One region of the Vibrio splendidus genome, then DNA from elsewhere that is predicted to be linked to it. Evidence: riboswitches for the same ligand, from Rfam matches in the RefSeq annotation. Region 1 holds a riboswitch; the other holds the start of a gene.
The links. Region 1 has a riboswitch for lysine ahead of OCU90_RS05775 (Na+/H+ antiporter NhaC family protein). Riboswitches for the same ligand answer to the same signal wherever they lie in the genome.
Positions count from the first base shown of each region.

Region 2: linked by a shared signal. The riboswitch ahead of lysC (lysine-sensitive aspartokinase 3) and the one ahead of OCU90_RS05775 (Na+/H+ antiporter NhaC family protein) in region 1 are both predicted to bind lysine.

Region 1 covers NZ_AP025508.1:1,280,047-1,291,350, reverse strand. The annotation lists gene hisB (bifunctional histidinol-phosphatase/imidazoleglycerol-phosphate dehydratase HisB) at 1-482, opposite strand, end outside; gene hisC (histidinol-phosphate transaminase) at 614-1,654, opposite strand; gene hisD (histidinol dehydrogenase) at 1,664-2,965, opposite strand; gene hisG (ATP phosphoribosyltransferase) at 2,965-3,861, opposite strand; His leader region at 3,915-4,050, opposite strand; gene OCU90_RS05775 (Na+/H+ antiporter NhaC family protein) at 4,239-5,831, opposite strand; lysine riboswitch at 5,944-6,121, opposite strand; gene OCU90_RS05770 (H-NS family histone-like protein) at 6,486-6,896, shown strand; gene OCU90_RS05765 (inosine/guanosine kinase) at 7,069-8,373, opposite strand; gene OCU90_RS05760 (hypothetical protein) at 8,476-8,745, opposite strand; gene mnmA (tRNA 2-thiouridine(34) synthase MnmA) at 8,949-10,085, shown strand; gene hflD (high frequency lysogenization protein HflD) at 10,127-10,744, shown strand; gene purB (adenylosuccinate lyase) at 10,888-11,304, shown strand, end outside.
Region 2 covers NZ_AP025508.1:331,029-342,332, forward strand. The annotation lists tRNA gene OCU90_RS01595 (tRNA-Trp) at 1-41, shown strand, start outside; gene OCU90_RS01600 (cation:proton antiporter) at 794-2,074, opposite strand; gene metH (methionine synthase) at 2,244-5,921, shown strand; gene lysC (lysine-sensitive aspartokinase 3) at 6,037-7,404, opposite strand; lysine riboswitch at 7,514-7,691, opposite strand; gene OCU90_RS01615 (pyridoxal-phosphate-dependent aminotransferase family protein) at 7,868-9,013, shown strand; gene OCU90_RS01620 (PglL family O-oligosaccharyltransferase) at 9,112-10,875, opposite strand; gene uvrA (excinuclease ABC subunit UvrA) at 10,987-11,304, opposite strand, start outside.

The sequences.
Region 1 (11,304 bases):
TTGAGTGTGCCTTCCGTTTCTGCATCCGGGCCGTATTGGATACCACTAATTGCCATGTTCTCAGCAAGTTGAAGATCCGTCATTCGATCGCCAATGACAACAGAGTGTTGGAAGTCGACTTTGCCGCCTTGTAGGTATTCTTTAACCATACCCAGTTTAGGCTTACGGCAAGAGCAGTTGTCTTCGTCAAAGTGAGGGCAAATAAGTACATCGTCAAACTTAACGCCTTGAGATTCGAAGAACTCCATCATCATATTGTGTGGCGCATCGAAATCTTCTTGTGGGTAGCTGTCGGTACCTAGGCCATCTTGGTTAGTGACCATCACTAAGCGGTAACCCGCATCTTGCAATGCCAGTAGGCTAGGGATCACTAGCGGTTCGAATTTTAGTTTGTCTAAACGGTCTACTTGAAAGTCGACTGGCGGCTCAACAATTAAGGTGCCATCACGGTCTATAAAAAGTATTTTCTGTTGTTTACTCACTTGAACTTCCTTTTAATTTTAAATCTGCTGGCCTAGCTAAAATCAAACGCTAACCCAAAATATTGGTTTCATTTGCCAGTCTGTTTTTAATCAACTCAGACTGACAAATGTTATTAATGGTAAGCCTTTCGTTACTGAAAAAAGTTACGAATGAATCCAAGTGTCTTTTCGCACTCTTCTCGGTTACCAATACTAATACGAACACAGTCTTCAATAGGTGAATTACGCAAAATAATACCCGTATCCCATGCCGCTTTGAACAACTCATCGCCGTTCGGGAATTTAACCAGCAGGTAGTTACCCCAACCATCAAATACCGTCACTTGAGGCATACCCAACAAACCAGCTTGCAAATACGCTCGGTTAGCACTTAAATCCAGAACTTGGAACTTCGCTCGCGCAAGCCCTTGTTCAGAAAGCGCTTGAACGGCAATGTCAGCAACTGGAATTGGAACCGGGTAAGGCGCAATCACTTTCAACAGTACATCGATAAGCGCTTTGTTCGCCAGCGTAAAGCCACAACGTAAACCCGCCAGAGCAAAAGCTTTCGACAAGGTACGCAGAATCGCAAGGTTCGGGTATTGCTCAAGCAAGTCGACCGTTGACGCTTCTGGACAAAAATCGATATACGCTTCATCCATCACCACAATCGCTTTGTCTTGCGTCATTTCAAGCAGTTTGATGATGTCTTTGCGATCAACCAAGTTACCCGTTGGATTGTTTGGGCTACAAACAAACACTACTTTCACGTTGTCTAGTTGAGCTTCAATAGCAGGAAGATCCAATTGCCATTCAGCCGTCAAAGGCACAACCTTGCGCTCAACACCAATCGTCTCGGCACTGATGGCGTACATACCGTAAGTCGGAGGGCAGTACAGAATCGAATCTTCGTTCGGCTCGCAGAAAGCTCGAATCAAAAGTTCGATACCTTCGTCAGCGCCACGAGTGGTCAGCGTTTGCTCTGATTTCACGCCTGCATATTGAGCGTAAGCATCGATCAGCTCTTTAGGCTGGCACTCGCTGTAGCGATTAAGACGAGACAAGTTTAGGTTGTACTCGTTATCAAACGGAGACTCGTTAGCGTTTAGCCACACATCTCCGCTGCCACCAATGCGTCTTGCAGACAAGTAAGGTGTAAGAGCCTGAACTTGTTTTCTTGCTAACTTTTCCATGCCCTACCCTTATTTCGCTTTATTTAACTTTTCAATTCGGATGGTCACAGCACGTTTGTGCGCATCCAAACCTTCGGCTTCCGCCATTGTGACTACCGTTGGCGCTAGGCCTTTCAAGCCATCAGCCGTTAACTCTTGTACCGTCATACGCTTAGAGAAATCAGCCAAACCTAGACTTGAATAGGTTTTGGTATAGCCGTAAGTAGGAAGAACGTGATTTGTACCTGATGCGTAGTCACCTGCAGACTCTGGAGACCAGTCACCAAGGAAGATTGAACCTGCATTGTCTAGTAACGGCAGCAATTCACGTGGATTCTTGGTCTGAACAATCAAGTGCTCTGGACCGTAGAAGTTAGAAATCGCAATCGCTTGAGTGATCGATTCAGCAATGATGATTAGGCTTGAAGCCAATGCTTGCTGAGCGATGTTCGCACGAGACAGTTCTTTCAGTTGCTTCTGAACCGCATCGGTTACTTGGTCGGCAATAACTGGCGATGGTGTTACTAATACAACCTGTGAATCTGGGCCATGTTCAGCTTGGCTCAGTAGATCAGCAGCAATGAAGTCAGCATCCGCAGTTTCGTCTGCAATCACCATCACCTCCGATGGGCCTGCCGGCATATCAATCGCAGAACCACGGAAGTCATTGCTTACTTGGCGCTTAGCTTCCGTTACGTACGCATTACCAGGACCGAAAATTTTATCTACTTTAGAGACACTCTCCGTACCGTAAGCCATCGCCGCAACAGCTTGAGCACCACCTACATTGTAAACCTCATCGATTTTACAAAGATTAGCGACATACAAGATTTCATCCGCGATTGGCGGAGGTGAACAAAGCACAACCTTGCGGCAACCCGCGATTTGAGCGGGTACACCTAACATAAGAACCGTTGACGGAAGTGGCGCGCTGCCACCCGGAATATAAAGGCCAACAGTATTAATAGCGCGTGTCACTTGCTCACACACAACGCCTGGCTGTGTTTCAACCTTAATTGGCTGCGGCTTCTGAGCTTCGTGAAACTTAGCAATATTGCTATAAGCTTGCTCTAACGCTTGCTTCATTTCTGGTGTTAAACGAGCACATGCCTCTTCAATCTCAGTCGAGCTGACTCGAATGGATTCTGGAGTCACACGATCGAACTTTTCAGTCAGTTCTTTAAGTGCGGCATCGCCTTCATTTCGTACTTTTGCAATAACATCAGAAACAGTCGCTGTGATGTTTGCACCTTCAGTAATAGCTGGACGCTCTAGTACCGAGTCTTGCTGTGATTCACTTAAAGATTGCCAAACAACGGTTCTCATCGTCACTACCCCATCATTTTTTCGATTGGTAATACTAGAATCGAGCTTGCACCCAACTCTTTCAGCTGTTCCATTGTTTCCCAGAACAAGTTCTCGGTACTTACAAGGTGAACGGCAACTTTGTCTTTGTCTGTTGATAGAGGAAGAACCGTTGGATCTTCAGCACCAGGCAGTAGTGCTTTGATTTGCTCTAGCTGAGAAGTTGGAGCGTGAAGCATGATGTACTTCGACTCTTTCGCTTGTTGAACACCCTGCATACGAGTCAGTAGTTTTTCAATCAATGCAGTCTTATCAGCGTCGAACTCACCAACACGTTGAATCAGTGTTGCTTTAGATTGGAAGATAGCTTCTGCTTCTTTTAGGCCGTTTGCTTCTAGCGTCGCACCTGTAGAAACTAAATCGGCGATAGCGTCTGCTAGGCCTGCGCGAGGAGCCACTTCAACCGAGCCTGTTAGCATACAAGTGCTGAATTCAACACCCTGCTCGTCCATGTAGGCTTTTAGTAGTTGTGGGTAAGTGGTCGCAATACGTTTGCCCGCTAGATCTTGTGGGCCGTTGTATTCTTCGTCTTTGTTGATAGCGATAGAAAGGCGGCAACCACCGAAGTCTAAACGACGTAGTGTGTGGAACTCTGAAGGCTCTTTAAGAGCAACACGGTCTAGGCGAACTTCTTCTAGTTCGTTTTCACCGATGAAACCAAGGTCAACCACACCATCCATGATAAGCCCTGGGATGTCGTCATCACGAACTAATAACAAGTCGATTGGCATATTTAGTGAATGAACAACTAAGCGCTCACCCATGATGTTAAATTTAACACCACATTTTTTAAGTAGATCTTGGCACTCTTTACTTAAGCGACCTTTCTTTTGAATTGCGATTCTTAGGCGTTGTGTCTGCATTGCTGTATCCCTGTGCAAATATTTGAATTTATTGATTATTTAAAAGTGCTAAAACTAAAAAACCCTCGGAAGACTTTGTCGTCCCGAGGGTTTAAATCTAAATTCTTTGACTTAACCTCCGGGAGAATTCTTGCTCCCGGGTATACGTAAATCTCCCCGAAAGACTAGATAGGGTGATGATGGTGATGAATGTTCATTACTAATTTACGCATACTTATCAGCTCTTAGGTTGTTTGCTGTCTTGTCTCCACACTAACTAAGCTGACACCCTTTTTCAACCATTTATTCGAACTTTTTTCACGAAATTTAAAATTAAATTAACGAGCACAAAAAAAGGGAGGCAACGCCTCCCTTTTCATTATTCAATCAAGTGATGATTAGCTTTTGCACGTCGACATTTTACAACGTGAGAAATAAGCCAATGCAAAACATACTGCCACAAACGTTAGAGACGCTGCCCCGAATGCGATGCCAGTTGATGATGTCATACCTAGAGTGATGAAGCCGATACACGATACGAACGCCACAGACAGCGCATAAGGAAGCTGAGTCGATACGTGGTCAATGTGGTTACAACGAGCACCTGTAGAAGACAGAATCGTTGTGTCTGAGATTGGAGAACAGTGGTCACCAAATACAGAACCAGCAAGAACCGCACTTAACATCGGTAGAATCAGCGCGATGTCAGAAGCTGCAGCCATGTCACCCGCGATAGGAAGCATGATACCGAACGTACCCCAAGATGTACCTGTCGAGAATGCCATTAGGCCAGCAAGAAGGAACAAAATAACCGGTAGCCAGTGGTAATCAATGTTGCCAGTTGCTAGAGATGATAGGTACGAACCTGTTTTCATGTCACCGATGACAGAACCGATAGTCCAAGCGAACACAAGAATCAGGATAGCGCCAAACATAGAGCTAGCACCGATCCACATTGTTCTTGCGATATCAGACATTGGTAGCTTTTGCTTAAACACTGTCGCTAGGGCAACAAGCAGACCTAAAACACCACCGTAAACAAGAGACTTGCCTACATCTGTATTTTCGAACGCACCAAGCAGGTTGAATGCTTGACCGTCAGCAGCCAGCGCTTGGCCACCCGTGTAAAGCATAGCGGCAACTGTTGCTACGATTAACGATACGATTGGCATAACGAGATCAGAAACAGAACCGTTTTCGCTCTCTTGAATGTCTAGCTCTTCGTTTAGATCGTGAGCTTGCTTTTGATCGTTGTCGCCTTCAAAGCCACGGCCTTGAGATGCTTCGATCTCATGTTCACGCATCTTACCAACGTCTAGACCGAACCATGCAACGGCAAATACCATTAATAGTGCGAACACAGCGTAGAAGTTCATTGGGATAAGACGAACGTAAGCACCCAGTGCAGAATACTCTGTCACACCGTGTGTCACTAGGATGCCACCAATAATAGTGATGATGTAAGCACCCCAGCTAGAAGCCGGCATAATCACACACATTGGAGCAGCGGTAGAATCTAGAATATAAGCTAGCTTAGCGCGAGATACGTAGAAGCGGTCTGTTACAGGACGAGAGATAGCACCTACCGCTAAGCTGTTGAAGTAATCATCGACAAAGATGAATACGCCTAAGAAGGCAGCAAGTAGTTTTGAACCACGTTTGCTCTTCACACGAGACTGTGCCCACTCAGCGAATGCGCGAGTACCACCAGATAGTGTGAGTAATGCAGTTGTCATTCCGAGAATAATTAGGAATGCGATGATGCTCATGTTCCAAGTGTTAATGCCACCATCTTCGATGAAAACACCAGATGCTTTAGTAAACACGTAACTAGCTGCGTTACCTACTGAGTAGTCAGCAAGTAGAATCGCACCCATAAAAATACCAACACCTAAGGAAACCAATACACGGCGGGTAACAATTGCTAGAGTCAATGCAACCAAAGGAGGAAGCAGCGATAAAGGCGATGTTGCAAAATCTATTAAATTCATGATCTTCAAAAACCAGTTTTTTATTTGGCTAGAGATCTACTGCAGACAAACTTGATACGACTTATCAAGCTCATGTTGAACTAAGCGAAAGGGAAGTGAACACTTCACCCAACCCTACAGTAGCGCTCCATAGTTTAAAATTAAGACTATGGCAGTGTTGTACCTATTGAGCACAACCCCAGCAAATTGCTTAGATATACAATTTACTTCGGCAATTAGACCTTTCATTCCCGCTCATTGGCATCACCCCAACGAAAACTACTTTTTATAATTGCGCCTCTACGTGCGATAACATTATTAACTGTGTAAACCAGAGTTTAACAACAAATTAACCAAAGCATCGCATCAGGTAGCCGCAATTGTACCCATCAAGAGCAACAATGCAACATATCATTCCGACAAAAATGTCTTTTTGTTAATGAACTAATCAATAAAAAAATAGTCTACATATAACAATTACTCCACCAGTCACATATCGATTTTTAAGATAATCTTAATAATTATTATAAATTCATCAAAAGTGAGTCGTTTCTTTTTCAACTATTCATCTCACTTTTATATTTAAATAACCAATACAAGAAATACTATTTGTTTTATTCCTAGGCTCTGTTTATTATTAGGAGGATTATTTAGTTTACCTTGATGGGAAATATCATGTCTGAATTAACAAAAACACTATTAAATATCCGCAGCCTTCGTGCGTTCTCACGTGAATTAACTCTTGAGCAACTTGAAGAAGCGCTAGACAAGCTGACTATTGTTGTACAAGAGCGTCAAGAGTCTGAAGCTGAAGAACGTGCAGCTAAAGCAGAGCAAGAAGCTAAGCTTTCTGCTATTGCTGAACAAATTGCAAAAGACGGAATTGATGTTGCAGATCTTATTGCTGCACTTTCTGGTGAAGCAAAATCTAAAACAACTAAAGCTAAACGCGCTCCTCGCCCAGCGAAATACAAATACGTAGACGCAAACGGCGACGAGAAAACTTGGACAGGTCAAGGCCGTACGCCTTCAGCTATCCAAGAACAACTAGATGCTGGTAAATCTCTAGAAGAGTTTGCTCTTTAAGGCATCGTGTTTGCTAAGTGAATAATCAATAAAACACTAAGCAATAGAATTAATATTAAGTCGACTAAAGTATTATTTACGGCTTCAATATATTCAGAAACAAAAAAGGCTCCTTTCGGAGCCTTTTTTATATTTCACTATTAGAAATATAAATGAAAAAGATAAAAATATCTTATCTTTCCCAGTATGCTTCTTCTAGACTGTCTTCTCTTTCAGGAAGGCCACGAGACAAGCGAGGAGAGTGCTGAACCAACACTTCATAACTTGCACGGTTTGAATATTTACAAACTTGTGAGAAAGATGAATACGTTAAAAATGCATGTTGGTGCTTGCTAGAATTCGGTACATTTTCTTTATGATATTTATTTGCTGCCATATCATGTAATAAAGCCGACAGCGCCGCATCCCCTGCACCATTGGTATTCTTGATCTTTTCTGGACCACCCATGTAAGGTGCGATATGCGAATAGATTTTCGTTGGGTTGTCACATAACTCTTTATGTGCAGGGCGGCTAAACTCATAGCGGTTAAATTCTGCAATCGAGCCTGGTAACAACGGCAATGAAGTTTCACGCTTGACCGCGTCTTCAGTATAACCCGCCATGAATAAGCCAACAGGGCCTGCCGTACATAGAACTAAGTCTACCCACTCTAGTGCTTTGTCTGAAGCAGCAAGCGGATCGCTTTCTCCTGTTAAGGCTTCAGCTTCGTCTTCATTCATTGCAACAACGGTGACGTGCTGTTCAAGGAAATCTTTCCAGAACTCTGGATCATCTTGAATAACGAACTTAGTACCAAGAGTTAAAACAACAGGCACATCGTATTTCTTCGCGTATTCGATCGCTTTCATTGTTGCTTCAGGCATAGGGTCACCTGGTTTACAACGAACTAAATACGCCGTTAACACTAAAGCAGAAGCACTTTTGAAAATTTTCTCAGGGATGCTTTCTGGTTTTAATTGGTTCATTTGTCCTTCGCTAATTGCGAAAGTACGTTCACCATCTTCTGTAATTAATGCAAAGCAGCGACCAATTGCGCCATCTACCCCTTGTAAATGGTTCAGATCCATTCTGCTTGATGTATTACATAAATAGCGGTAACCGTAGCTACCAATCTTAATATCTTGGCTCATTACACCCAATAGCGTTGAACGGTCATCCGCAAGTACTGAATAGTTGTGTAATGTATTACCAATTGTGCCACCAGCGTATTCATTGGTAATCAGGCACTGTTCTTTTAATTCTTGATACAAGGATTCAGCAGCTTCATCACCAATAACCAGTGAGTGTCCCTTACTTAGGCCATATTTTTCGATTAGCTCAGAACTCACTTTCGCTTCAATATCCACCAAAGTTTGGTCAATACCGATAATATGAGTACGTGACATTCTTTTGCTAGTTTGAGCTTGGCTTACTAAAGGGTCACGAGCGTGAACCGGAAAATAGTGCTTTGATTTACGTTGTCCAGGGAATTTCATAAGGCTAGTCTAAGTCAAGGGGAAATAGGTGGCGGATTCTACCGCGCTATATTTAACGCGGCAATCTTTCAAACTATAGCAAACGTTTGCTAGGCTATTTTTTTATTCGCCTTCCATAAAGCTTAAGTCAGGTAGCATACCCAAATGCTCGGCGTAACGTTTTTGATTAAACTCAGCGCCGTTTTTCATTACATCAAATACTTCAATAGCCAATGCACATGCCATAGCCGCAATCGCCTCTTCACGAGGAGTACCTGTCATCATTAAACGCATCAGCGTCTCTTTCACTTTCACAGGTTGGCCATCTTCAAGTTGGTTTTCGATAATCTCGATCAACTGTTCTTCTTGCATAAACTCATTTTGTTCAGACATTTTTTATCTCAGGTCTTGGATTTCGAGCGACTATGCCACATATAGATCTGACATCCTAGCGAGTCTCCTCGCGTTCATGCGATTCTCTAACGAATTCAGCGCAATATTTGTGCAAATGAAACTGTGATTCCGGTCTCGGATCTGTCGCGGTGTTTCTCTTTCTGTTAGAATCTGCGACCAAGTAATAGTAACGGTGTTTAGACATGTCAGATATCAGCTCTGGAAACAGCGAAAAGAAAGTAATTGTCGGTATGTCCGGCGGTGTAGATTCGTCAGTATCGGCGTATCTTCTTCAGCAACAAGGCTATCAGGTAGAAGGCCTTTTCATGAAAAACTGGGAAGAAGACGATAACGAAGAATACTGCACGGCAGCTGAAGACCTTGCTGATGCTCAAGCGGTATGTGACAAACTAGGTATCCACCTTCACACTATCAACTTTGCAGCAGAGTACTGGGATAATGTATTCGAGTACTTTCTTGAAGAATACAAAGCGGGTCGTACACCGAACCCAGATATCCTTTGTAACAAAGAAATCAAATTCAAAGCATTCTTAGAGTTTGCGGATGAAGTATTAGACGCAGACTACATCGCGATGGGTCACTATGTTCGTCGTACTTTCCCAACACAAGAAGAGCTCGATGCTGGCGTAAAACCAGAAATGCTGCGTGGCTTAGACGGCAACAAAGACCAAAGCTATTTCCTATATACGCTAAGTTCAGATCAAGTGGCACGCAGCCTATTCCCAGTTGGTGAATTAGAGAAGCCTGAAGTGCGACGCATTGCTGAAGAGCAAGACTTGATCACAGCGAAGAAAAAAGACTCAACAGGTATCTGCTTTATTGGTGAGCGTAAGTTCACAGAATTCCTTGGCAAATATCTACCGGCTCAACCAGGTAACATCGAGACACCTGAAGGCCAAGTTATTGGTCAACACCAAGGTTTGATGTACCACACGCTAGGTCAACGTAAAGGCCTGCATATCGGTGGCACCAAAGGCGGCGGCGGTAATGAAGACCCATGGTTTGTTGGTGAAAAAGACCTTAAACGTAATGTTCTGATCGCGGTACAAGGTAAAGACCACCCTCTTTTAAAATCAGAAGGTTTGATCGCTTCTCAGCTTCATTGGGTTAATCGCACACCAATTACTGAAGTTATGACATGCACGGTAAAAACACGTTACCGTCAAACCGATATTCCTTGTACAATCATCCCAATTGACGATGATAACATTAAGGTTATCTTCGATGAGCCGCAAATCGCTGTAACGCCAGGCCAGTCGGCTGTGTTCTACCAAGATGAAGTCTGTCTTGGTGGTGGTATCATCGAAAAACGCATCTAACTAATCAAACAAAACGATAGAAAACAACTAGGAGTTACTACGTGGCTAATACACTTTATGACCGTACTATTGCTTTCGCTGGAATTTGCCAAGCTGTAGCTTTGGTTCAACAAGTAGCGAAAGACGGCCGTTGTGATAAAGATGCCTTCGAAGCTTCACTCAATGCCATTTTAAATACTAACCCAGCGAACACTGTGGGTGTATTTGGCCGTGAGGCGAACCTAAAGCTAGGCCTTGAATGCTTAGTAAAAGGTATCGACAGTACTCCTGCTGGTAGCGACATTACTCGCTACATCATCAGCCTGATGGCGCTTGAACGTAAACTATCTGCTCGCAATGACTCTATGTCACAGCTTGGCGATCGTATTCAAACTGCAGAGCGTCAAACTGAGCACTTCGATCTGTTTGACGAGCAAATGATCAGCAACCTTGCGAGCATCTACTTAGATGTAGTGAGCCCTATTGGCCCTCGTATTCAGGTTTCTGGTACGCCAGCAGTACTTCAACAGACATCGAGCCAGCATAAGGTTCGTGCTCTGCTGCTATCAGGAATTCGAAGCGCTGTGTTATGGCGTCAAGTTGGCGGTAAACGTCGCCACCTTATCTTCGGTCGCAAGAAGATGATCGAGCAGGCTCAAATCCTGCTAGCTCGCATGTAATTTATTAGCTCGCGCCTCGTCGCGAGCTTGTTTGTTGTACCAACACAATTTCAACGCAAACGATTGCGCAATATGCGTGACAATTGAGATTGTTGCTGGTATAAACCTCTCAAAATTTAGAAAACTCAATTCAGGAGAACACCATGGAACTGTCAGCATTGACTGCTGTTTCACCAGTAGACGGCCGTTACGGAAGCAAGACTGTTGCATTACGCAGCATCTTTAGTGAGTTTGGCCTACTAAAGTACCGCTCTATCGTTGAAGTTCGTTGGTTACAAAAGCTTGCAGCTACAGATGCAATCAAAGAAGTGCCAGCGTTTAGTGCAGAAGCTAACCAGTTTCTTGATGAACTAGCTGCTAACTTCAGTGAAGAAGATGCTCTACGTATCAAAGAGATCGAGCGCACGACTAACCACGACGTTAAAGCGGTTGAGTACTTCTTGAAAGAGAAAGTTGCTGGCGTTCCTGAACTTCACGCTGTAAACGAATTTATTCACTTTGCATGTACTTCTGAAGACATCAACAACACCTCTCACGCGCTTATGCTTAAAGAAGCTCGT
Region 2 (11,304 bases), 950 kb from region 1:
AAATCCGCGTGTTGGGAGTTCGAATCTCTCCACCCCTGCCATATTTGAAGCCTCAGCAGAAATGCTGGGGCTTTTTTACGTCTGTTGCTTATTCGAAGCAATGTTGTGAGCTGGAACTCCAGCCCAGTCGAATCTCCGGAGTGCCGGCTCAGTCCAGTCCTACCATATTTAAGGCTCTAGACTGCGCGTCCCGGCAGAAATGCTAGAGTCTTTTTTATACCTGTCACCTTTAATGTAACGGTAGAAGTATTAAGTGCTCCTTTAGCTCCCCTATTTAATCGAATCGCTTGATACCTACTAAATACAACCTTGCCGTATTTAAAGGCTTAGTCGAACACTAGAAGCTTTCGTTCAGCACTTATCTCGCTCCGTAGTTTTTGGTAGTGACTAAAGCTATACCTGTTAGGCCTTGAGTCTCATTATTTTTCCGGAAGGAATGCTTATACAACTGAAGTTTGTTCTAGTGGGTAGACTCGCTAGTGTTGTAGAAGAACGAGTTCTTTGCATGCTTCACTTCTAGCAAGATTTTTGTCTAAGATCGCTGTTTATCATGTCGTCATGTATCATGATTCAACATCCTTTGTATTCATTTAGGCTCTGGCCAAATCTAGTGTCCAATCAACATTAAGGTTTCTGATTACTCTAGTACTAGTGCATAAAATATCGAAGTAAGTTCTATTGTTCATGTATACCTTTCAGCTAGATTTTCAGTGAGGAAATCGGTGAATCTGACTTTCATCAGGTATAAAAAAGGCCACCTAAATTAGGCAGCCTAGTTTGATATTTTGAGATGTTAATCTAACTCTTTCTCAGCTTGTTTCGCTTTCTCTATCATCGGAGTAATTGTTGAACCTTGGACTAAGATTGAGAACACAACAACAGCGTATGTCATGACAAGGATAATCTCTTTAACATCTATTGCCTTGTCTTCAATAACCCAGATACCTGAAGGGATTGAAAGTGCCATGGCTAGAGCTAGACCACCACGCAAACCACCCCAAGTTAAGATCTTGATTGACCAAGGGTTGTAAGTTCTAAAGCGTTTGAATCCGATATAAGACAAGAAAACACTTAGGTAGCGTGCACTTAGCACTAGAGGTACTGCGAACGCCATTAAGATCCAGTCTTCTTGGTGGAATTTGAATAGCAACATCGACATACCGATCAATAAGAACAATACGCCATTTAAGAATTCATCTATCAATTCCCAGAAGTGGTCTAGGTGATCCTCACTCTCTTTCGAGAATCCAATAAAGCGCGTCCAGTTGCCAATCATGATACCTGATACCACCATTGCTAACGGCCCTGATACATGTAGGACTTCAGCAAAGGCATAACCAGCTGTAGGAATACCTATGGTTAATAGCAACTCCATCGAGTGGTCATCGGTGTTGCTGATTAGGTAATGGAATACTAAACCTAGAACAAAGCCATACACGATACCACCGATAGCCTCTTGGACGAATAACATGGTCACGCTACCCACAGTCGGTGCTTCTGTACCGAACGCAATGGTAAATAGGGTAACGAAGATCACTAGGCCAAAACCATCGTTGAATAGAGATTCTCCCTCGATTTGAGTAGAGATTCGTCTGGGAGCATCGAGCTTCTTCACTATTGCTAATACAGCAATTGGATCGGTTGGAGATATTAGAGAGCCAAAAAGTAAGCAATAAATTAGGTCAAATTGAATACCGATAAACTGACAGAACCCATACAGTACAAAGCCAATAAAGAATGTCGAAAACAGTGTAGCGCCAAGAGCGAGTACCGTTATTTCCCATTTCTGATCTTTTAGATTAGGTAATTTAATCCCTAAACCACCTGCAAAGAGTAAGAATCCCAGTATTCCTTTCAGGAGGAAATCTTCAAAGTTGATACTGGCAACGGTTTCTGAGGCGATGTCAGCCAATTGGAACCAATTGTTTTGTCCCGCAATGATAATTAATAGAGATAACATCATTGAGCCAGCTGTAATGGCGATGGTTGTCTGCATTTTACCAATTTTGGTATTCACGAAAGCAATAAGCATGGCAGCTGCGGACAAGAAGCATAAGGTGTAATAGACCGACATTGGGATCCCAACATGTAACAAAGTATGAATATGAATTTTCGTTGTCTCATGCTCAAATAGCAAACATTTTTTTGTCATGACTTGGTAATCAATTTCATCTTTTAGACGTCTAGACTCCTTTTTAATGTGTGGTAGGATGGAGAGATAATTAAAGGAATGAGGTTGTACCGTGGGAAGTAATGTAAGGCAAAAGATTGACGCTCTGTTGAAGCAACGAATTTTACTGATTGATGGTGGCATGGGTACCATGATTCAGGATTATAAATTGGAAGAGCAAGACTATCGTGGTGAGCGCTTTGCTGATTGGCATAGTGATTTAAAAGGTAACAACGACCTTTTGGTACTTACACAACCTAAGCTTATCAAAGATATCCATATGGAATATTTGGAAGCCGGTGCTGATATCCTCGAGACCAATACCTTTAACTCTACAACCATCGCTATGGCCGACTACGATATGGAAAGCCTTAGCGAAGAAATTAACTTTAGAGCTGCAAAATTAGCTCGTGAAGCGGCAGACGAATGGACGGCAAAGACCCCAGACAAACCTCGTTTCGTAGCGGGTGTGTTAGGTCCAACTAACCGAACTTGTTCTATCTCCCCAGACGTTAATGATCCGGGCTATCGTAATGTTAGCTTTGATGAGCTTGTTGAAGCTTACTCCGAATCGACGCGAGCACTTATCAAAGGCGGCTCAGATCTTATTCTTATCGAGACTATCTTCGACACGTTAAATGCAAAAGCATGTTCTTTTGCGGTTGAATCTGTTTTTGAAGAGGTAGGCATCACGCTTCCTGTGATGATCTCCGGTACCATTACTGACGCATCAGGTCGTACGCTTTCAGGGCAAACAACAGAAGCTTTCTACAACGCCCTTCGTCATGTTAAACCTATCTCATTTGGATTGAACTGTGCATTAGGCCCTGACGAACTGCGAGAGTACGTTGGTGAGATGTCTCGTATCTCAGAATGTAACGTTTCCGCTCACCCTAACGCGGGTTTACCTAATGCATTCGGTGAGTATGACCTTTCTCCTGAAGATATGGCTGAACACGTTAAGGAATGGGCTGAGAGTGGCTTCTTGAACCTAATTGGTGGTTGTTGTGGTACAACGCCAGAACATATACGTCACATGGCTGAGGCCGTTGAAGGCGTAACTCCACGTCAATTACCTGATTTGCCAGTGTCTTGCCGTTTATCTGGTTTGGAACCATTGACGATTGCTAAGGAATCATTGTTTGTAAACGTCGGTGAGCGTACTAACGTTACCGGCTCTGCTCGATTTAAGCGATTGATTAAAGAAGAGCTTTACGACGAAGCCTTGAGTGTTGCTCGAGAGCAAGTTGAGAACGGCGCTCAGATCATCGATATCAACATGGATGAAGGGATGCTAGACGCTGAGGCGTGTATGGTTAAATTCCTTAATCTATGTGCGTCTGAGCCAGAGATCTCGAAAGTACCAGTCATGGTCGACTCTTCAAAATGGGAAGTTATCGAAGCGGGCCTGAAATGTATTCAGGGTAAAGGCATCGTTAACTCTATCTCATTGAAGGAAGGGAAAGAGAAGTTTGTCGAGCAAGCGAAACTGGTTCGTCGTTATGGCGCAGCAGTCATTGTGATGGCGTTCGATGAATTAGGGCAGGCTGATACCCGAGAGCGTAAAGTTGAGATTTGTACTAATGCCTACAACATTCTTGTTGATGAAGTCGGTTTCCCGCCAGAAGATATTATTTTTGACCCGAACATTTTCGCAGTGGCTACTGGTATTGATGAGCATAACAACTATGCGGTCGACTTCATTGAAGCAGTAGGGGACATCAAACGCGATCTTCCACATGCGATGATCTCGGGTGGAGTGTCGAATGTTTCATTCTCTTTCCGCGGTAATAACTACGTTCGTGAGGCTATTCACGCGGTCTTCCTATATCACTGTTTTAAAAACGGTATGGATATGGGCATTGTAAATGCGGGGCAATTAGAGATTTACGATAATGTGCCTGAGGATTTACGTGAAGCCGTTGAAGATGTGGTTCTAAATCGCCGGGACGATTCAACAGAGCGCTTGCTCGATATTGCGACTGAGTATCTAGAGCGTGCAGTTGGAAAAGTTGAAGATAAATCGGCTTTAGAGTGGCGTACTTGGCCAGTAGAAAAGCGCTTAGAACACTCTTTAGTGAAAGGTATTACCGACTTTATTGTTGAAGATACCGAAGAAGCTCGTGTTAATGCTTCTCGCCCTATTGAGGTGATTGAAGGTCCATTAATGGATGGCATGAACGTGGTTGGTGATCTCTTCGGTGAAGGTAAGATGTTCCTTCCTCAAGTGGTGAAATCTGCCCGTGTTATGAAGCAAGCGGTAGCCCATCTAGAACCATTTATTAATGCAACCAAAGACGTTGGTGCAACTAACGGAAAAATCTTACTGGCGACCGTAAAAGGCGATGTTCACGATATTGGTAAAAACATTGTTGGCGTTGTCTTGCAGTGTAATAACTACGAAATTATTGATCTGGGCGTAATGGTTTCATGTGAAAAAATCCTTAAGGTCGCTAAAGAAGAGAACGTCGATATCATTGGTCTTTCGGGTTTGATCACTCCTTCATTGGATGAGATGGTTCATGTGGCTAAAGAGATGGAGAGACAAGGCTTTAAACTGCCCCTTCTGATTGGTGGGGCAACCACATCTAAAGCGCATACAGCCGTTAAGATTGAACAGAACTACTCTGAACCTGTGGTCTACGTAAACAATGCCTCACGTGCTGTTGGTGTGTGTACTTCTCTACTCTCTAACGAACTGAAGCCTGCATTTGTTGAGAAGTTGGATATTGATTACGATCGCGTTCGCGATCAACACAACCGCAAAAAGCCGCGCACTAAGCCAGTCTCGCTAGAGAGAGCGCGTGCCAATAAAGTTGCTATCGATTGGAATGCGTATACTCCCCCTGTACCCGCTAAACCGGGAGTACACATCTTCAAGGACTTTGATGTGGCTACTTTACGTCAGTACATCGACTGGACTCCGTTCTTTATGACGTGGTCTTTGGTTGGTAAGTACCCGGCAATTTTTGATCATGAAGAAGTAGGCGAAGAGGCGAAGCGCTTATTTAAAGACGCCAATGATTTATTAGATCGAGTAGAAAGAGAGAAGTTGCTTGAAGCTCGTGGTATGTGTGCCATGTTCCCAGCGAACAGTGTTGGCGATGATATTGAAGTGTATACCGATGAATCGCGTACTGAAGTATTAAAGGTTCTGCACAACCTTCGTCAGCAAACCGAAAAGCCCAAAGGATTTAACTACTGTTTGTCAGATTACATTGCGCCAAAAGACAGCGGTAAAGCGGATTGGATTGGTGGTTTTGCAGTAACGGGTGGTATTGGTGAGCGAGAGCTGGCTGATGAATACAAAGCCAATGGTGATGACTACAACGCGATTATGATTCAGGCGGTTGCAGACCGATTGGCTGAAGCGTTCGCTGAATACTTGCATAAAGAAGTGAGAAAGGACATTTGGGGCTACTCACCTGATGAGAATTTGTCTAACGACGATTTGATTCGAGAGAAGTACCAAGGTATTCGCCCAGCCCCGGGTTACCCTGCTTGCCCAGAGCATACAGAGAAAGGCACGTTGTGGGAGTTGATGGACGTTGAAAAAGCAATCGACATGTCGCTAACCACGAGTTACGCAATGTGGCCAGGTGCCTCAGTGTCTGGTATGTATTTCTCACATCCTGATGCTAGATATTTTGCAATTGCACAGATTCAACAAGATCAAGTGGATAGCTATGCCGACCGTAAAGGTTGGGATATGTTGGAAGCTGAGAAGTGGTTAGGTCCAAACATTAACTAGTTTGAATCTATGACGAGCTTTGATTCGTAAAGTAAAAAAGAGAAAGGGTTGCTTAATAGCAACCCTTTTTGTATCTGTCGTTTGGTGATTTTAAACTAATCGAGCAACCGTCGTTTTATTCAAACAGCTCTTGATGCAGCTTTTGAATCGCTAACTTGGAGACAGATTCATCAAGCAAGAAGCACAGGTTATGTGGGCTCGCTCCGTAACAAATCATACGTAGGTTGAAGTCTTCAAGCGTGCCGAATACTTGCTTCGCATAGCCTTTGCTTTCACTCATGTTGTTGCCAATAAGAGCAACAAGGCATAGGTCGTGTTCAATATCCACAGAACACAGCTCTTCAAGCTCAATGCGAGCGGCTTCTGGTAGCTGAGGAGCACCACCCGATGTATCTGTTTGATCGAGGGTGAGTGATACACTGATCTCTGAGGTAGTGATAAGATCGACAGAGATCTTATGCTTAGCGAGGATCTCGAACACTTTTGCGAGGAAGCCATAAGCATGGAACATATTGGCGCTGCGTAGCGTAACCATGGTTTGGTTGCAGCGTAGGGCAAGCGCTCTGAACAGAGGGGAGCTTTCAACTTGTTGACGAATCCATGTGCCACCGAGCTCTGGTGCTTTTGATGAGCCGACAAATACCGGAATTTGGTGGCGTAGTGCCGGGACTAGAGTCGATGGGTGTAATATCTTCGCGCCAAAGTTTGCCATTTCCGATGCTTCGCTGAAGCTGATCTCTGGGATAGGAGATGCTTTCGATGCGATACGTGGATCCGTGGTGTAGATGCCCGGAACATCAGTCCAGATTTCTAAACCAATCGCTTGTACAGATTCTGCAATCAGTGCCGCTGAGTAATCACTACCACCACGACCTAACGTTGTGGTGTTACCTTCGCTATCGGCGCCGATAAAGCCTTGGGTAACGACAACTTGCTGCTGGCATAGTGGAATCAATTTCTGTTGTGCTAAAGCTGCAATATCTTTTAACTGTGGTTCTGCTTTGCCGAAGTCACCATTGGTGCGCATCACTTCTCTGATATCAAAACGGACAGCGGGTGTGCCACGCTCGAGAATGATTTGAGCGAGGATATGTGTCGACATCAGTTCGCCACATGCCACTAGGTGATCGGTGAGTTTAGTACTGGCTTGGAATGATGCCGCTTCGGCTGCACTCGCAATGTCATCGAGAATACAGTGCACATCTTTTTCAATGCTAATTGGGTCAGCTAGCTGATCAAGAATCGCGTTATGAATGTCAGTCAATTGCGTCAATAATTCCTGACGACGAGTTTTGTCTTGGACACCATTCGCTAGCTCAACCAGCAAGTTGGTGACGCCTGAGCACGCGCTGCTCACAACCAGTTTAGTATTCGAGTTATTTTCAATAATGGCAGCACAACGGCTCATTGCTTCAAAGTTGGCAACACTTGTTCCACCAAACTTAGCGACATTAAAAGAACCAGCTACATTAGATGCACTCACGATATATCTCCCACGACTTCCTAAAATAAAATTACGGTTGGGTAATCCAACGTCCGATGTTTTTCGAAGAGAGTATTTAGAGCAAAAAGAGAGGAATTATTAGAATAGTAACCTCAGAAGCTCTTCACCATATAGAAATGGCGACAGTTGCCGGGATTCAGCCCGCTCAACCGATAATAAAGGTCCTGCATCCTTTTATTATCTCGGCACTGCTCCCCCTTGATGCTTTGTATTGGAAATGCGGTTCCACAAAACATCTGCCTGGGCAGTGCTCCTCTTCTGCTAGATAGCCATTTCATTGAACGTGTTTGCGGTAACAATGTCAATCCGTAACTGGAGATATTTAAAAAATAATTTTAACAATTATGTGACACTGGTGTGACCTCAATACTTTTAGCTAATTGATGACGGTATCGATTTGCTTTAGGGTGGATTGTTCACAACATTAACGTAAGGGATGTACATGTCTAATTTAACACTCACTACTGCTATCGAGAGCTTTTATCCGCCACACCGAACGTTAATGGGGCCGGGGCCTTCAGACATTTCTCCTCAAGTTTTACAAGCCTTGAGCCGTCCAACTATTGGTCACCTCGATCCGTTATTTATCGCGATGATGGATGAACTGAAACAACTTCTTAAGTATGCATTCCAAACTGAAAATGAGTTTACGATTGCTGTTTCTGCGCCTGGCAGTGCAGGTATGGAAACCTGTTTTGTTAACTTGATTGAGCCCGGTGAGAAGGTAATTGTTTGTCGCAATGGCGTTTTTGGTGAGCGTATGCGAGAGAATGTTGTGCGCTGTGGTGGTGAAGCGATCCTTGTAGATGATGAGTGGGGTAAGCCCGTTTCTGTTGAAAAGGTAGAAAAGGCATTGGCAGAAAACCCTGATGCTGTTGCTGTCGCATTTGTGCATGCAGAGACGTCTACTGGAGCGTTATCGGATGCTCAAGCGATTTCAGCCGTCGCTCGTCAGTTTGATGCGTTAACGATTGTTGATGCAGTGACGTCTCTAGGTGGTGTGCCATTGCTAGTTGATGAGTGGCAACTCGATGCGGTGTATTCTGGCAGCCAAAAGTGTCTATCTTGCGTTCCTGGCCTGTCTCCAGTGACTTTCTCTCAACGTGCGGTTGAGAAGATGAAGGCGCGTCAAACTCCGGTACAAAGCTGGTTCCTAGATCAAAGCTTAGTACTGGGTTACTGGAGTGGAGAAGGCAAGCGTAGCTACCACCATACGGCACCCGTGAATAGCCTGTATGCTCTGCATGAGTCGTTGGTTTTATTGAAAAATGAAGGCCTGGATAATGCGTGGTCACGTCACCATGCGATGCACCAAGAGCTTAAAGAAGGCGTAGAAGCACTAGGATTAAAGTTTGTGGTTGATGAAGAGAGTCGTCTTCCGCAGCTCAATGCGCTTTATTTCCCTGAAGGAATCGATGAAGCCAAAATCAGAACACAACTTCTAGAAGAATATAACCTTGAAATTGGCGCGGGACTTGGTTCTTTGGCTGGCAAGGCTTGGCGTATTGGTTTAATGGGTTATGGCGCTCGAAAAGAGAATGTCGCTTTGTGCTTAAAAGCGTTGCAAGACGTTTTAAAATTGCGGTAATAAACTCAAGTTCAAAAGAAAAGCGCACGAGAGATCGTGCGCTTTTTTGTGTCTAGACTAAACGTTAATATGGTGCATTAACTCTAGATTCCGTGGCGTCATTTAGCAGAAGAAATGTTGTTTTCAGCTTCCGATATTTTCTTATATTGAACCTTGGAAAAGTCTCTATTTGGGAACAAGAAGCTCGCTTCACTACGAATTTGTTCTGCTTTACTGTGATCGCCCAATCCTTGATACGCAAGAATCAGGTTGCTGTAGAAAGCAGGTCTTGGCTTACGTTTTATGATCTCTAACGACCAATCTATATAAGGTTGGATCAAGCTAGGATCAGCTTTGTAGAGGCCGATATTTAGATAGGTGCTGTATACGTCCCAATCATAGCGATCTTTCCAGACTACAGGGTTCGTTACCTGCTTAAGAATATCCGGGTTTCTGGGTTTAGAAAGTTCAAATTGAGTCAGGACATAATTGGTATGCAGCGCGCTCAACATATAGAAACTCACCAAGATCGGAACCACCAAGCTAGACACTCTAAACAGGGTTTTACTAACGATACTAAACGGCTGTTGATAGTGACGAGAAGCTCGTTGATCGACCCAGTAAATCAAGATGATGAATGTTATCCAGTGAATCGCTGAGTGGTAAAAAGGGTACTCGAGCTGAGAATGTAAGAGTATCGGTATAAATAGCGCGAGTAGTGCTAGACGTGTTCCCTTCGCTGAGCTTGCTATGCGTGACATCACCAACACTGCAGCAAGCAAGATACCGATGATTGGTACTATTCCACCTTCAACCCCCCAAAACAGGAACTCATTGTGTGGGTGATCCATTGAAGGAAGGCCGGGATGATAATTTGGGTTGAGTTGATGCTGGCGAGCTGTGTATAGCGTGTACTCGGATTCGAACTTCCCGTAGCCATACCCTGTAAATGGCTTTTCGATCATCATATCGAGCGCTTGTGGGAAAGTGTATGCGCGTGCGCTTTCTAGGTCCGCTTTCTTACTTGCAATGCTATCAGCAGTGCTGAGGCTGATTACCGAAAAAGCGACCACGATACCGACTAGCACTGATGCGCACCATCCGTAGAAGCGTTTCTTGGTCGAGAATTTGTATAGATAAGGCAGAATGCAGACAAACCCAATGACGGCAGCCAACCATCCGGTACGTGATGCGATGATGATCAGCAAAGGTACGGTTAAGGTCGGGGTTAGATATAGTAAGAATGACTCGCTAATTTTGTGATTATATTTAGCGGGCTGTCTCGCTAAAAGATACGCTGAAAGCACAAAACCAGTAGCTAAAAAGCTAGCCATTACATTCGGTTGTTGGAATATCCCATAAGGTCGATTAGCTGTTGTGTTGTAACCAAATAGATTGCCGGGTTCCAGTAAGAAATATTGCACGTAACCAAAGAGTGCTTGTATAACCACAGCAAGCACAATGAACCACAACATGCGTTGTTTGTGTTTATTACTGAACTTAAATTGCTGTAGTACGACGAATAAAGCGAAGCCCGCCCACAATCCCAGTAGTCGACCAGATGCGGCTTGAGGAAAGGCGTTACTGTAGAGCGTGGGTAGCGTAAGTATCACGCAACTGATCAGCAAGCCAACGGTTAACTTGGAATATTTGAGCACTCGGTTAGTCGCGAGTTGGTAGAAGCCAATTGCTAACGTAAAGCTAAGAGCTAACCAAGTGGTTGGGTTAAACGATAACGCAAGGCCTGAGCCTCCAGGATTCGGCATGAAAAAATGCATGGCTAACAAGAATACAACTGCTAAAGAAGCCAGAAATGCTTTATTGAGTGGTAGCTGAGTTACCTGATTTTCTAGTTGGGTACCGCTAGTGTGTATTGTTGCCATAAATCCCTAACCTTATAAAAACAGAGCTTGTTCCTTCTGAAACAAGCTCTGTTACTTTAACATTTTTCTGTCTGCTCGCAGGGCGCTATTTTATATAGAGCTATTTTACACCTACTTCAAATTTAACATAGGCTTAAGGAAGCGAGCAGTGTGCGAACCTTCGACTAACGCCACATCTTCAGGTGTACCTTCTGCAACAATCTCACCACCACCTTGACCACCTTCTGGACCAAGGTCTAGGATCCAGTCTGCTGTTTTGACGACATCTAGGTTGTGTTCAATCACCACTACCGTATTGCCGTGATCACGCAATCTATGTAATACCGTCAATAGTTGCTGAATATCGTGGAAATGAAGGCCTGTTGTTGGTTCATCAAGAATGTATAAGGTTTTTCCCGTGTCTCGTTTAGACAATTCACGCGCTAATTT